Regions from separate parts of the Streptomyces sp. NBC_01013 genome, predicted to be linked through region 2. Evidence: riboswitches for the same ligand, from Rfam matches in the RefSeq annotation. Region 2 holds a riboswitch; each other region holds the start of a gene.
The links. A riboswitch is a leader RNA that binds a small molecule or an ion and turns the genes downstream of it on or off. The one in region 2 is predicted to bind S-adenosylmethionine.

Region 1: linked by a shared signal. The riboswitch ahead of OG538_RS03850 (hypothetical protein) and the one ahead of OG538_RS26675 (aminotransferase class V-fold PLP-dependent enzyme) in region 2 are both predicted to bind S-adenosylmethionine.
Region 3: linked by a shared signal. The riboswitch ahead of thrC (threonine synthase) and the one ahead of OG538_RS26675 (aminotransferase class V-fold PLP-dependent enzyme) in region 2 are both predicted to bind S-adenosylmethionine.

Annotation. Positions count from the first base shown of each region.
Region 1 covers NZ_CP108687.1:897,414-900,683, reverse strand. The annotation lists gene OG538_RS03855 (phosphocholine-specific phospholipase C) at 1-929, shown strand, start outside; SAM riboswitch class IV at 1,052-1,161, shown strand; gene OG538_RS03850 (hypothetical protein) at 1,209-1,625, shown strand; gene OG538_RS03845 (cytochrome P450) at 1,845-3,140, shown strand; gene OG538_RS03840 (cytochrome P450) at 3,137-3,270, shown strand, end outside.
Region 2 covers NZ_CP108687.1:6,128,150-6,131,419, forward strand. The annotation lists gene trpD (anthranilate phosphoribosyltransferase) at 1-931, shown strand, start outside; SAM riboswitch class IV at 1,017-1,134, shown strand; gene OG538_RS26675 (aminotransferase class V-fold PLP-dependent enzyme) at 1,308-2,684, shown strand; gene OG538_RS26680 (Lrp/AsnC family transcriptional regulator) at 2,750-3,031, opposite strand; gene OG538_RS26685 (rhomboid family intramembrane serine protease) at 3,028-3,270, opposite strand, start outside.
Region 3 covers NZ_CP108687.1:3,714,696-3,717,965, reverse strand. The annotation lists gene OG538_RS15940 (trehalose-6-phosphate synthase) at 1-808, opposite strand, end outside; gene OG538_RS15935 (glucosyl-3-phosphoglycerate synthase) at 853-1,800, opposite strand; SAM riboswitch class I at 1,954-2,080, shown strand; gene thrC (threonine synthase) at 2,098-3,270, shown strand, end outside.

The DNA.
Region 1 (3,270 bases), 5.2 Mb from region 2:
GCGACCTCCGGTACGCCGCCGGGCCGTACGGGCTCGGCCAGCGGGTGCCCATGCTCGTCGTCTCCCCCTGGAGCACCGGTGGGTACGCGTGCTCCGAGGTCTTCGACCACACCTCCGTCATCCGGTTCATGGAACAGCGCTTCGGCGTGCGCGAGCCCAACATCTCGCCCTGGCGGCGCGCCGTCTGCGGCGACCTCACCTCCGCCTTCGACTTCCGTCGTACGGACACCTCCGCCGCGTCGCTGCCGTCGACCGACGCCTACGAGCCTCCGGACCGCCTCCGGCACCCCGACTACGTCCCCGTGCCACCCGCCGCCGGCAGCGTGCCCAGACAGGAGAAGGGGGCCCGGCCGACCCGGCCCCTGCGCTACGCGCCCTTCGTCGACGGTGCAGCGGATACGTCCACCGGCAAGTACCGCCTCACCTTCAGCGGTGGCGCCGCTGCCGGCGCGCACTTCCTGGTGACCTCCGCGAACCGCACCGACGGGCCCTGGACCTACACCACCGAGGCCTGCAAGTCCCTCGCGGACAGCTGGAACACCACCTATTCCAAAGGGGTGACCGACCTCACCGTCCACGGCCCCAACGGCTTCCTGCGCACCTTCCGGGCGGCCGGGAAGGTGGCGGGGCCCGAGGTGACGGCGCGTCATGTCGCGGCCGGAGGAGGGCTCGAACTCACCCTTGTCAACGGGGGTTCCGGGACCGTGCGGCTGACCGTGCGCAGTGCTGTGGGGTACGGGGGAGGGGTCCAGACCTTCGCCGTCCGTGCGGGCGCGACCGTGAAGCACGTGCTTGACCTGCGGGGAAGCAAGAGCTGGTACGACGTCACCGTCGTCTCCGACGTGGACGCCACGTTCCTGCGGCGCTTCGCCGGACACGTCGAGACCGGCCAAGCCGGCACCAGCGACCCGGGCCTCGTCACCGGGTGAGTGGCAACGCTTCGTGACGGTCGGTGGGTGGTTCGGGGGCGAGCGGTGTCCGTGAGGTGGGCGTCGCCCGCTCCTGACCACCCGTCGGGCCGGGCGGTTCGCGTGCGTTAGAGTCTTGTACGGGTCATGAGTTCCAGTGCACAGCCCCGGCTTGCTGGACGGCACCCCGCTCCGCTGCGGGTGCTCCGGGTGACGACCTGCCCCGTGCGAAGGGCACGGGGAACAGCGGACCGCGGTGCAGGGTGCACGGGGTCCTCACCCCGGAAGGCGAACCTCACCATGCTGCGTCATCTCACCCAGAACGACTCCGTGCGCAGCGATGACTGCTCACGCTATGCGGCAGGGCATCGCGTGCACTGGATCCATGCCAAGAAGTGCCGCCAGGAGCCTGGGCAGGCCGTCGAGATCCTGCTCACCTCCGGGGACGTCCGCGACGACGGATGGGTCGAACTGCGTCCCGCCTTCGACTATGCGGGTGACCTCCCCGAGGTCTGGACGCACGCCCCCGGTGCGCTGCGGGAGACCCTCGCCGCTCACCGCGGCCGGGTGTACTGGCTGGCGCGCTGGCATGCGCTGAAGCTCGAGTACGGCGACGGCGACGGGACCCGCGGCACTGCCGGGCTGGTCAATGTCGGGTTGGAGGGCGGGGGCCTCTGCGAGGGTGCCCGTAGCGGTGGGCGCGCCACTCCGGCATAACCCGGACCGTCCTGCTCGCCCTGTCGCGGCACGTCCGGGGGGCTCGTGCGGAACATCGCGATGCTCATCAATTGTGCTGAGATGTCAATCCGTTGTTCCGTTCATGGTGCGGGATTGATCGCTGTTGACCGTTCCGGCGTCACACAAAATCCTTATAGTGAAGTTGCGTTGATCGAATGATCTTGACGCGTGCAGCTGTCGCCACAGGAGTCAGGACTCATGACGCGCCCTTCTTCCACAGAGCCCGCGCCACCCTCTCCTCCTCCGCCCCCGGGCTGTCCGGCTCACGCCGGGGCCGTGCCGCTCGGCGGATCGGGCTTCCAGACCGAACCGCAGACCGTCTACCGCGCGATGCGGCGTGACCACGGGCCGGTCGTCCCCGTCGAACTCCCGGGCGGGTTCCCCGCCTGGCTGGTCATCGGGTACCGCGAGCTCCATCAAGTCACCAGCGACGGAGAGCTGTTCCCGCGCGATGTCGGCCTGTGGAACCAGTGGCCCCACATCCCCGACGACTGGCCGCTGCTGCCGATGGTGGGGCGCCCCATGCCGTCCATCTACTTCAGCGCGGGGGAGGAACACCGGAGGCACGTCCGGATGGTGGGGCCGGCCCTCGAAGGCACCGACCCGCATCAGATCCGCACTCACTGCGAGCAGTTGGCCGACCGGCTGGTCGACGACGTGTGCAGCCGTGGCACGGCCGACCTCGTCGCCGACTTCTGTGAGCCCCTCCCCGTCCTCGTCCTCGCCCGGCTCGTCGGGTTCCCCGACGACGAAGGTGCCGCCATCGCCCAGGTGTTGAAGGACCTCGCCGACGGCGGGCCGGACGCGCAGACCGCCCATCTGCGCTTCGGGGAACACATGGCCCGGCTGGTGGCCGCCAAACGGGCCGCACCGGGCGACGACGTGACCTCCCGCATGCTCGCCTTCCCCGAGGCGTTCACCGACGAGGAGTACATGCTCGACCTGATGGCCATCACGGCCGCCGGGCACCTCACCACGGCCGACTGGGTCAGCAACTCCCTGCGTCTGATGCTCACGGAGGACGCGTTCGCCGACTCCATGGCCCGCGGGCGGCGCAGCATCGGCGAGGCCATGAACGAGGTGCTCTGGGAGGACACACCCACCCAGATCCTCGCCGGACGCTGGGCTGTACGGGACACCCAGCTCGGGGGACAGCGGATCAAGGCCGGGGACATGCTGCTGCTCGGACTCGGCGCGGCCAACACCGACCCCCTGATCCGGCAGAGCATGTCCGGCGGCGGAGCGCCCGCCCAGGGCGGCAACGGGGCCCATCTCGCCTTCAGCCACGGCGAGTACCGCTGTCCCTTCCCCGCCCAGGAGATCGCCGAGATCATCGCCAGGACCGGCATCGAGGTCCTGCTCGACCGGCTGCCCGATCTCCAGCTCGCCGTCCCCGTCGACGGCCTCGTGAGGCGGCCCTCCGCGTTCCTGCGTGGCACCACCTCGCTCCCCGTCCGGTTCACCCCCGTTCGTACGACAGGAGACTTCTCGTGAACTGCCCCCACGCAACCGCCCAGGCAGCAGCTCGGAACGGCGGGACGGTAGTCATCGACCCGATGGTCCAGGACCTGGACGGTGAGACGACGCGGCTGCGCGAAGCCGGGCCGCTGGCGCGGATCGAACT
Region 2 (3,270 bases):
TGAGGCGACCGATGTGCAGATCGCCGGCTTCGCGGTGGCGCTGCGAGCCAAGGGCGAGACCGTCACGGAGGTCTCCGGTCTGGTCCGTGCGATGTACGAGCACGCCACGACCATCCATGTGCCCGGCCGCACGGTCGACATCGTGGGCACCGGCGGCGACATGGCCAAGACGGTCAACATCTCGACCATGTCGGCGATCGTCGTGGCGGGGACCGGCGCCAAGGTCGTCAAGCACGGCAACCGCGCCTCGTCGTCGGCGAGCGGTTCCTCCGACGTCCTGGGGAAGCTCGGCGTCAATCTGGAGCTGCCCCCGCAGCGCGTGGTGGAGGTGGCGGAGGAGGCGGGCATCACGTTCTGCTTCGCCGTGAAGTTCCACCCCGCTCTGAGGTACGCGGCGAAGGCCCGGGCGGAGCTCGGCGCGCCGACCACGTTCAACATCCTCGGCCCGCTCACCAACCCGGCCAAGGTGCGCTCGCAGGCGATCGGTGTGGCCGACCTCCGGATGGCACCCATCGTCGCGGGGGTCCTCGCCGAGCGCGGCAACTCCGCCCTGGTCTTCCGCGGCGACGACGGCCTGGACGAGCTGACCACCACCGCGACCTCCCGGGTCTGGATCGCCAGGGACGGTGCGGTGCGCGAGGAGGCCTTCGACCCGCGCGACGTCGGAATCGACCTGGTGCCGGTGGAGGCGCTGCGGGGCGCCGACGCGTCGTACAACGCCGATGTGGCCCGCCGCCTGCTGGCCGGGGAGACGGGCCCCGTGCGGGACGCCGTCCTGCTCAACTCGGCGGCGGCGCTGGTTGCGCTGGACCCGGGCCGGGGGACGCTCGCCGAGCAGCTCGCCGCGGGGATCGCGAAGGCCGCCGAGTCCATCGACTCGGGCGCGGCGGGCCGGGCCCTGGAGAGATGGGTCGTGGCCAGCAACGCCTGAGGGGGCGTCGGGTGCGAGACGGGGCGCAGTCCAGATCATGGACTGCGCCTTGCGCGATTCCGTGCGTATGGCAGGATGCTGGGCAGGTCATGAGTGACAGCGACTACGGCCCCGGCCCGCTGTCCGGCAACCCTCCGTCCGTGGCGGGGTGCCCCGGGTGAAGACCAGGCCGCAGGCAGCGAGGTCTGCGGCAAGCGCGGACCCCTCGACGTCGTGAGATGTCCACCCGTGGGGTCCTGGTCCTCAGGGAGCCTCTTGTGAGCAAGCGAATGCGATAGGGCTTTTCGGCCCTTCTCCGCACACCTTCTTTCTTCCCTCCGTGCTGCCGCGTATCCGCAGGCACGCGGAATTCGCCTGCCTGTTACGGGAGTTCGTCATGTCTGTCCTCACTGCTGCCACCGACCAGTCGATTTGTGCCCCGCTGCCGGTTCTGGGCAAGGATGTGACGGTTCCGCTGGTCACCGGCGGAGAGGTCACCTACGCCGCGCTGGACTACGCCGCCAGCGCCCCGGCCCTGCAGAGGGTGTGGGACGACGTGGCCGCGTACGCGCCGTACTACGGCAGTGTCCACCGCGGCGCCGGCTACCTCTCGCAGCTCTCCACGGACCTCTTCGAGAGCAGCCGCGTGACCGTCGCGGAGTTCCTCGGCTGCCGCGCCGATGACCAGGTGGTCTTCACCCGGTCCACCACCGACTCGCTCAACCTGCTCGCCGCCGCGCTGCCCGCCGACTGCCAGGTGTTCGTCTTCGAGACAGAGCACCACGCCTCGCTGCTGCCCTGGCGTGACGCCCGCGTGACGTACCTGAACGCGCCGCGCACCCCGGCCCAGGCCGTCGAGACCCTGGAGCGGGCGCTCGCCGTCCGCGACCCCTACGGTCCCGCCCTGGTCTGTGTCACCGGCGCCTCCAACGTCACCGGCGAGTTGTGGCCCGTCAAGGAGCTCGCGGCCGCCGCGCATGCCCATGGCGCCCGGATCGTGCTGGACGCCGCCCAGCTCGCCCCGCACCACCCCGTCGACATCGACGAGCTGGACGTCGACTGGGTCGCCTTCTCCGGTCACAAGCTGTACGCACCCTTCGGCTCCGGGGTCCTCGCCGGCCGCTCCGACTGGCTGCGCGATGCCGAGCCGTACCTGGCCGGCGGCGGCGCGTCCCGCCAGGTGGCCCGGCGCGCCGACGGCGGGGTGGACGTCGAATGGCACACCACCGCCGCCCGCCACGAGGCCGGCTCACCCAACGTCATCGGCGTCTACTCCATCGCCTCCGCCTGCAAGGCGCTCACCGAGGCGGGGTTCGACAGCCTGGTCGCCCGGGAGCAGCAGCTCGTCACCGCGGTCCGCGCGGGCCTCGCCGAGGTCCCCGCGGTCAAGGTGCTGTCGCTGTTCGGCGACGACGCCCCGAGGGTCGGCGTCATCTCGTTCGTGGTGGAGGGCTGGAACAGCTCGCACTTCGCCGCAGCGCTCTCCGCCGAGTACGGCATCGGGGTGCGCGACGGACTCTTCTGCGCCCACCCCCTCGTGCGCACCCTGCTCGGCAGTGACCCGCAGGACATCGGGGAGTGCGGCGCGCCCGAGGCGGAGCCGGGCCAGAAGTCGCTCAACGCGATCCGGGTCAGCTTCGGCGCCGGTACGCCGGACGAGCACATCGAGCGCTTCCTGCGGGCGGTCAAGGAGCTCGTGAGCGAGGGCGCCCAGTGGAAGTACCGCACCGAGGACGGCCGTTGCGTCCCGGACAGGGGTGCCGCTCAGGTCTGAGTCCCGTCAGCACGTGGGGCCGGGTACGGACGGCTGTCCGTACCCGGCCCCACGTGCTGACGCGGTTACGCGTCCAGACCGATGGCGAAGGCCGCCTCCAGGTCGTGCTGCGAGTACGTACGGAACGCCACGTGCGTGTCGGTTCCCTCGACGCCGGGGATCTTGCTGATCCGGCCGGGGATGACATCGGCGAGATCGTCGTGCTTGGACACCCGGACCATGGCGATCAGGTCGTACGTACCGGTGACCGAGAAGACCTCGCTGACGCTGTCCAGCGCGGCGATGGCCTCGGCGATCTCGGGAATCCGGTCCACGCTGGTTTTGATGAGCACGATCGCGGTGATCACGGCTTGCTTTCTCCCTCGGTCGCCGTGGCTGGAGACTTCACTCTAGCCTCACGCCGATAGCGTCCCCAGGCATAGAGGAACCCGGTGGCGAAGCCGACCACATGGGCGAGGTAGGCCACCCCGGGGCCGCTGCCGGCGCCCTCCGCGGCCAGCCACTGCAGGACGAACCAGAAGACCAGCACGATCCACGCGGGGAAGCGCAGGGGCAGGAACAGCAGGAAGGGGAACAGGCTGGTGAC
Region 3 (3,270 bases), 2.4 Mb from region 2:
CGATCGTCTTCCGGCCGGGTCCCACCTGCTCCCGCAGTGCCGCCATGCGCTCGTCCACGTCCGCTTCGCCCGCTCGGCGGCGCAGGAAGTCCGCGTCGGCGCCGAGGCCGTGCACCCCGATCCGGGTACGGCCGGTACCGCCGAGGATCTCCGCGCAGCAGCCGATGAAGGCGTCCGCCCAGCGGCGGGTCAGGAACGCCGCCCGATCGGCGCCCAGAATGCCGTGCAGCAGCTGTTCGGCGATGTCGTCGGGCAGCAGCCGGAAGTAGTCGACGGGCGCCCACGGGGTGTGCGAGAAGTGGCCGATCCGCAGGTCGGGGCGGAGCTCACGGAGCATGCCGGGCACCAGGGCCAGGTGGTAGTCCTGCACGAGGACCGCCGCGCCCTCGCCCGCCTCCTCGGCCAGCGCAGCGGCGAAGGCCCGGTTGTACGTCTCGAAGGAGGCCCACTGCCGGCGGAACTCCGCGTCGAAGACGGGCTCGACGGGGGTCTGGTAGAGCAGGTGGTGGACGAACCAGAGCACCGAGTTGGCGATGCCGTTGTACGCGTCGGCGTGCACGTCCGCGTCGATGTCGAGCATCCGGACGCCCGGCTCGCCGACCCCGCGCCGCACCGCCTCCCGGTCGCCGTCCCCGAGGGCGGCGCACACCCACATCTTGTCGTCCACGGCGCTCAGGCCGGAGACGAGTCCGCCCCCGCCCCGTTTCGCATCGAGGGTGCCGTCCTCGTGCAGCGCGTACGAGACCGGGCCGCGGTTGGACGCGACGAGTACCTGGGCAGCGGGCTGAGGGGCGTGCTCGGAGACCATGTTGCGGAATCTAGCCCGATCGCGAACCGCCCAAACGTGCGAAGTCACGCCGCGCGCCGTGAAACGTACTCCTCGATCTCCAGCATCGGCGGCCGTTCCTCGGTGTCCACCGGGTACGTGTGCGGGACGAAGCCGTGCTCGCCGCGCTCGAACTGGGTCAGCGCGGGGCGGACCAGATGGCCCCGGGAGAGGCGGAGTTGGGCGGTCCGGTAGATGGCGGCGGCCATCCGGCCGAGCGCCTGGCCGTCCTGGTGGCGGTGCTTCCTGACGCCGACGTCGACCTGCGCGAGCGCGTCCAGGCCGACCGTGTGCAGGGAGTCGACGAGCAGGCCCAGTTCCACTCCGTAACCGACCGGGAAGGGCAGCCGCTCCAGCAGCGAGCGGCGCACGGCGTACTCGCCGCCCAGGGGCTGCACGAAGCCGGCCAGCTGGGGCCAGTGCAGATTGAGCAGCGGGCGTGCCACCATTTCGGTGACCCGGCCGCCCTGACCGGTGGTGTCACCGAACGGCCGGTCGTACATCGCCTTGACGAACTGCACCGAGGGATCGGTCAGCAGCGGGCCGACGATGCCGGAGACGAAGTCCGCCGAGAAGTCCTTCAGGTCCGCGTCGATGAAGCAGACGATGTCGCCGCCGGTCACCAGGAGTGACCGCCACAGCACCTCGCCCTTGCCGGGGACCGCCGGTATGCGGGGCAGGATGGCGTCCCGGTGGACCACCCGGGCGCCCGCCCGGCGGGCGACCTCCGTGGTGGCGTCCGTCGAGCCGGAGTCGATCACCACGAGCTCGTCGACCAGCCGGACCTTCTCCATGAGCTCGCGCCGGATCGTCGTGACGATGTCCCCGACCGTCTCCGCCTCGTTCAGCGCGGGCAGCACGACACTCACGCTCGGCCCGTGCGTGTCGTTCCTGGCATCCAGCAGACGGTCCAGCGGACGGTCGGCGGCTGACCAGGAACGCCCGGTCAGCCAGCGTTCGACCTCTTCCAGCACGGTCGATACTCCCTGTATGTGATCCATCTCGCGGTTCGGACGACTATCTCAACAGTCCGATGCTTCGGTTACAGTCTTGAACAACGCAGATGGCCGTCGCATGCCGGGGTCCGTCCGCCGATAAACGCCTGGATCCATGGTCCAGTGCCACAGCGCTCATCCAGAGGGACAGAGGGAACGGCCCGTTGAAGTCCCGGCAACCCTCCCGCCGACCGCGAGGTCAGGTGGGGAAGGTGCCAATTCCGTCTCGTGACGAAATGCGTCGCGAGGAAGATGAGGAGAAAGGGCCTCGCCATCATGGCTGTTGAGACTGTTGCAGCACACACCGAAGTTTCCGTGGATCTCGGTCCCGCCGCGGCGCTTTCCTGCCGCGAATGCGGAGAGCGATTCGCACTCGGCCCCCTTTTCGCCTGCGCGTCCTGTTTCGGGCCGCTCGAAGTGGCGTACGACCTGCCGAGCGGCTCCCCGGACGAGCTGAAGAAGCGCATCGAGGCCGGACCCAACAACATCTGGCGCTACGCGCCGCTGCTGCCGGTCCCCTCCGATGTCGCGGACAAGCCCAACATCAACCCCGGCTTCACCAAGCTGGTCAAGGCCGACAACCTCGCCCGCGAGCTGGGCGTCACCGGCGGTCTGTACGTCAAGGACGACTCCGGCAACCCGACGCACTCCTTCAAGGACCGCGTCGTCGCGATCGCCGTCGAGGCCGCCCGCGCCTTCGGGTTCACCACCCTGTCCTGCTCCTCCACCGGCAACCTCGCCGGCGCCGTGGGCGCCGCCGCCGCCCGCGCCGGTCTGCGCTCGTGCGTGTTCATCCCGCACGACCTGGAGCAGGGCAAGGTCGTCATGGCCGCGGTGTACGGCGGTGAACTGGTCGGCATCGAGGGCAACTACGACGACGTCAACCGCTTCTGCTCCGAGCTCATCGGCGACCCGCTGGGCGAGGGCTGGGGCTTCGTCAACGTCAACCTGCGCCCGTACTACGGCGAGGGCTCCAAGACCCTCGCGTACGAGATCTGCGAGCAGCTCGGCTGGCAGCTGCCCGATCAGCTCGTCATCCCGATCGCGTCCGGCTCGCAGCTCACGAAGATCGACAAGGGTCTCCAGGAGCTGATCAAGCTGGGCCTGGTCGAGGACAAGCCGTACAAGATCTTCGGCGCCCAGGCCGAGGGCTGCTCCCCGGTCTCCGTCGCCTTCAAGGCCGGACACGACGTCGTGCGGCCGCAGAAACCGAACACCATCGCCAAGTCCCTGGCGATCGGCAACCCGGCCGACGGCCCGTACGTCCTGGACATCGCCCGCCGCACCGGTGGTGCCGTCGAGGACGTCAACGACGAGCAGGTCGTCGACGCGATCAAGCTGCTGGCCCGCACCGAGGGCATCTTCGCCGAGACGGCGGGCGGGGTGACCGTGGGCGTGACGAAGAAGCTGATCGACGCCGGTCTGCTCGACCCGGCGCTCACCACCGTC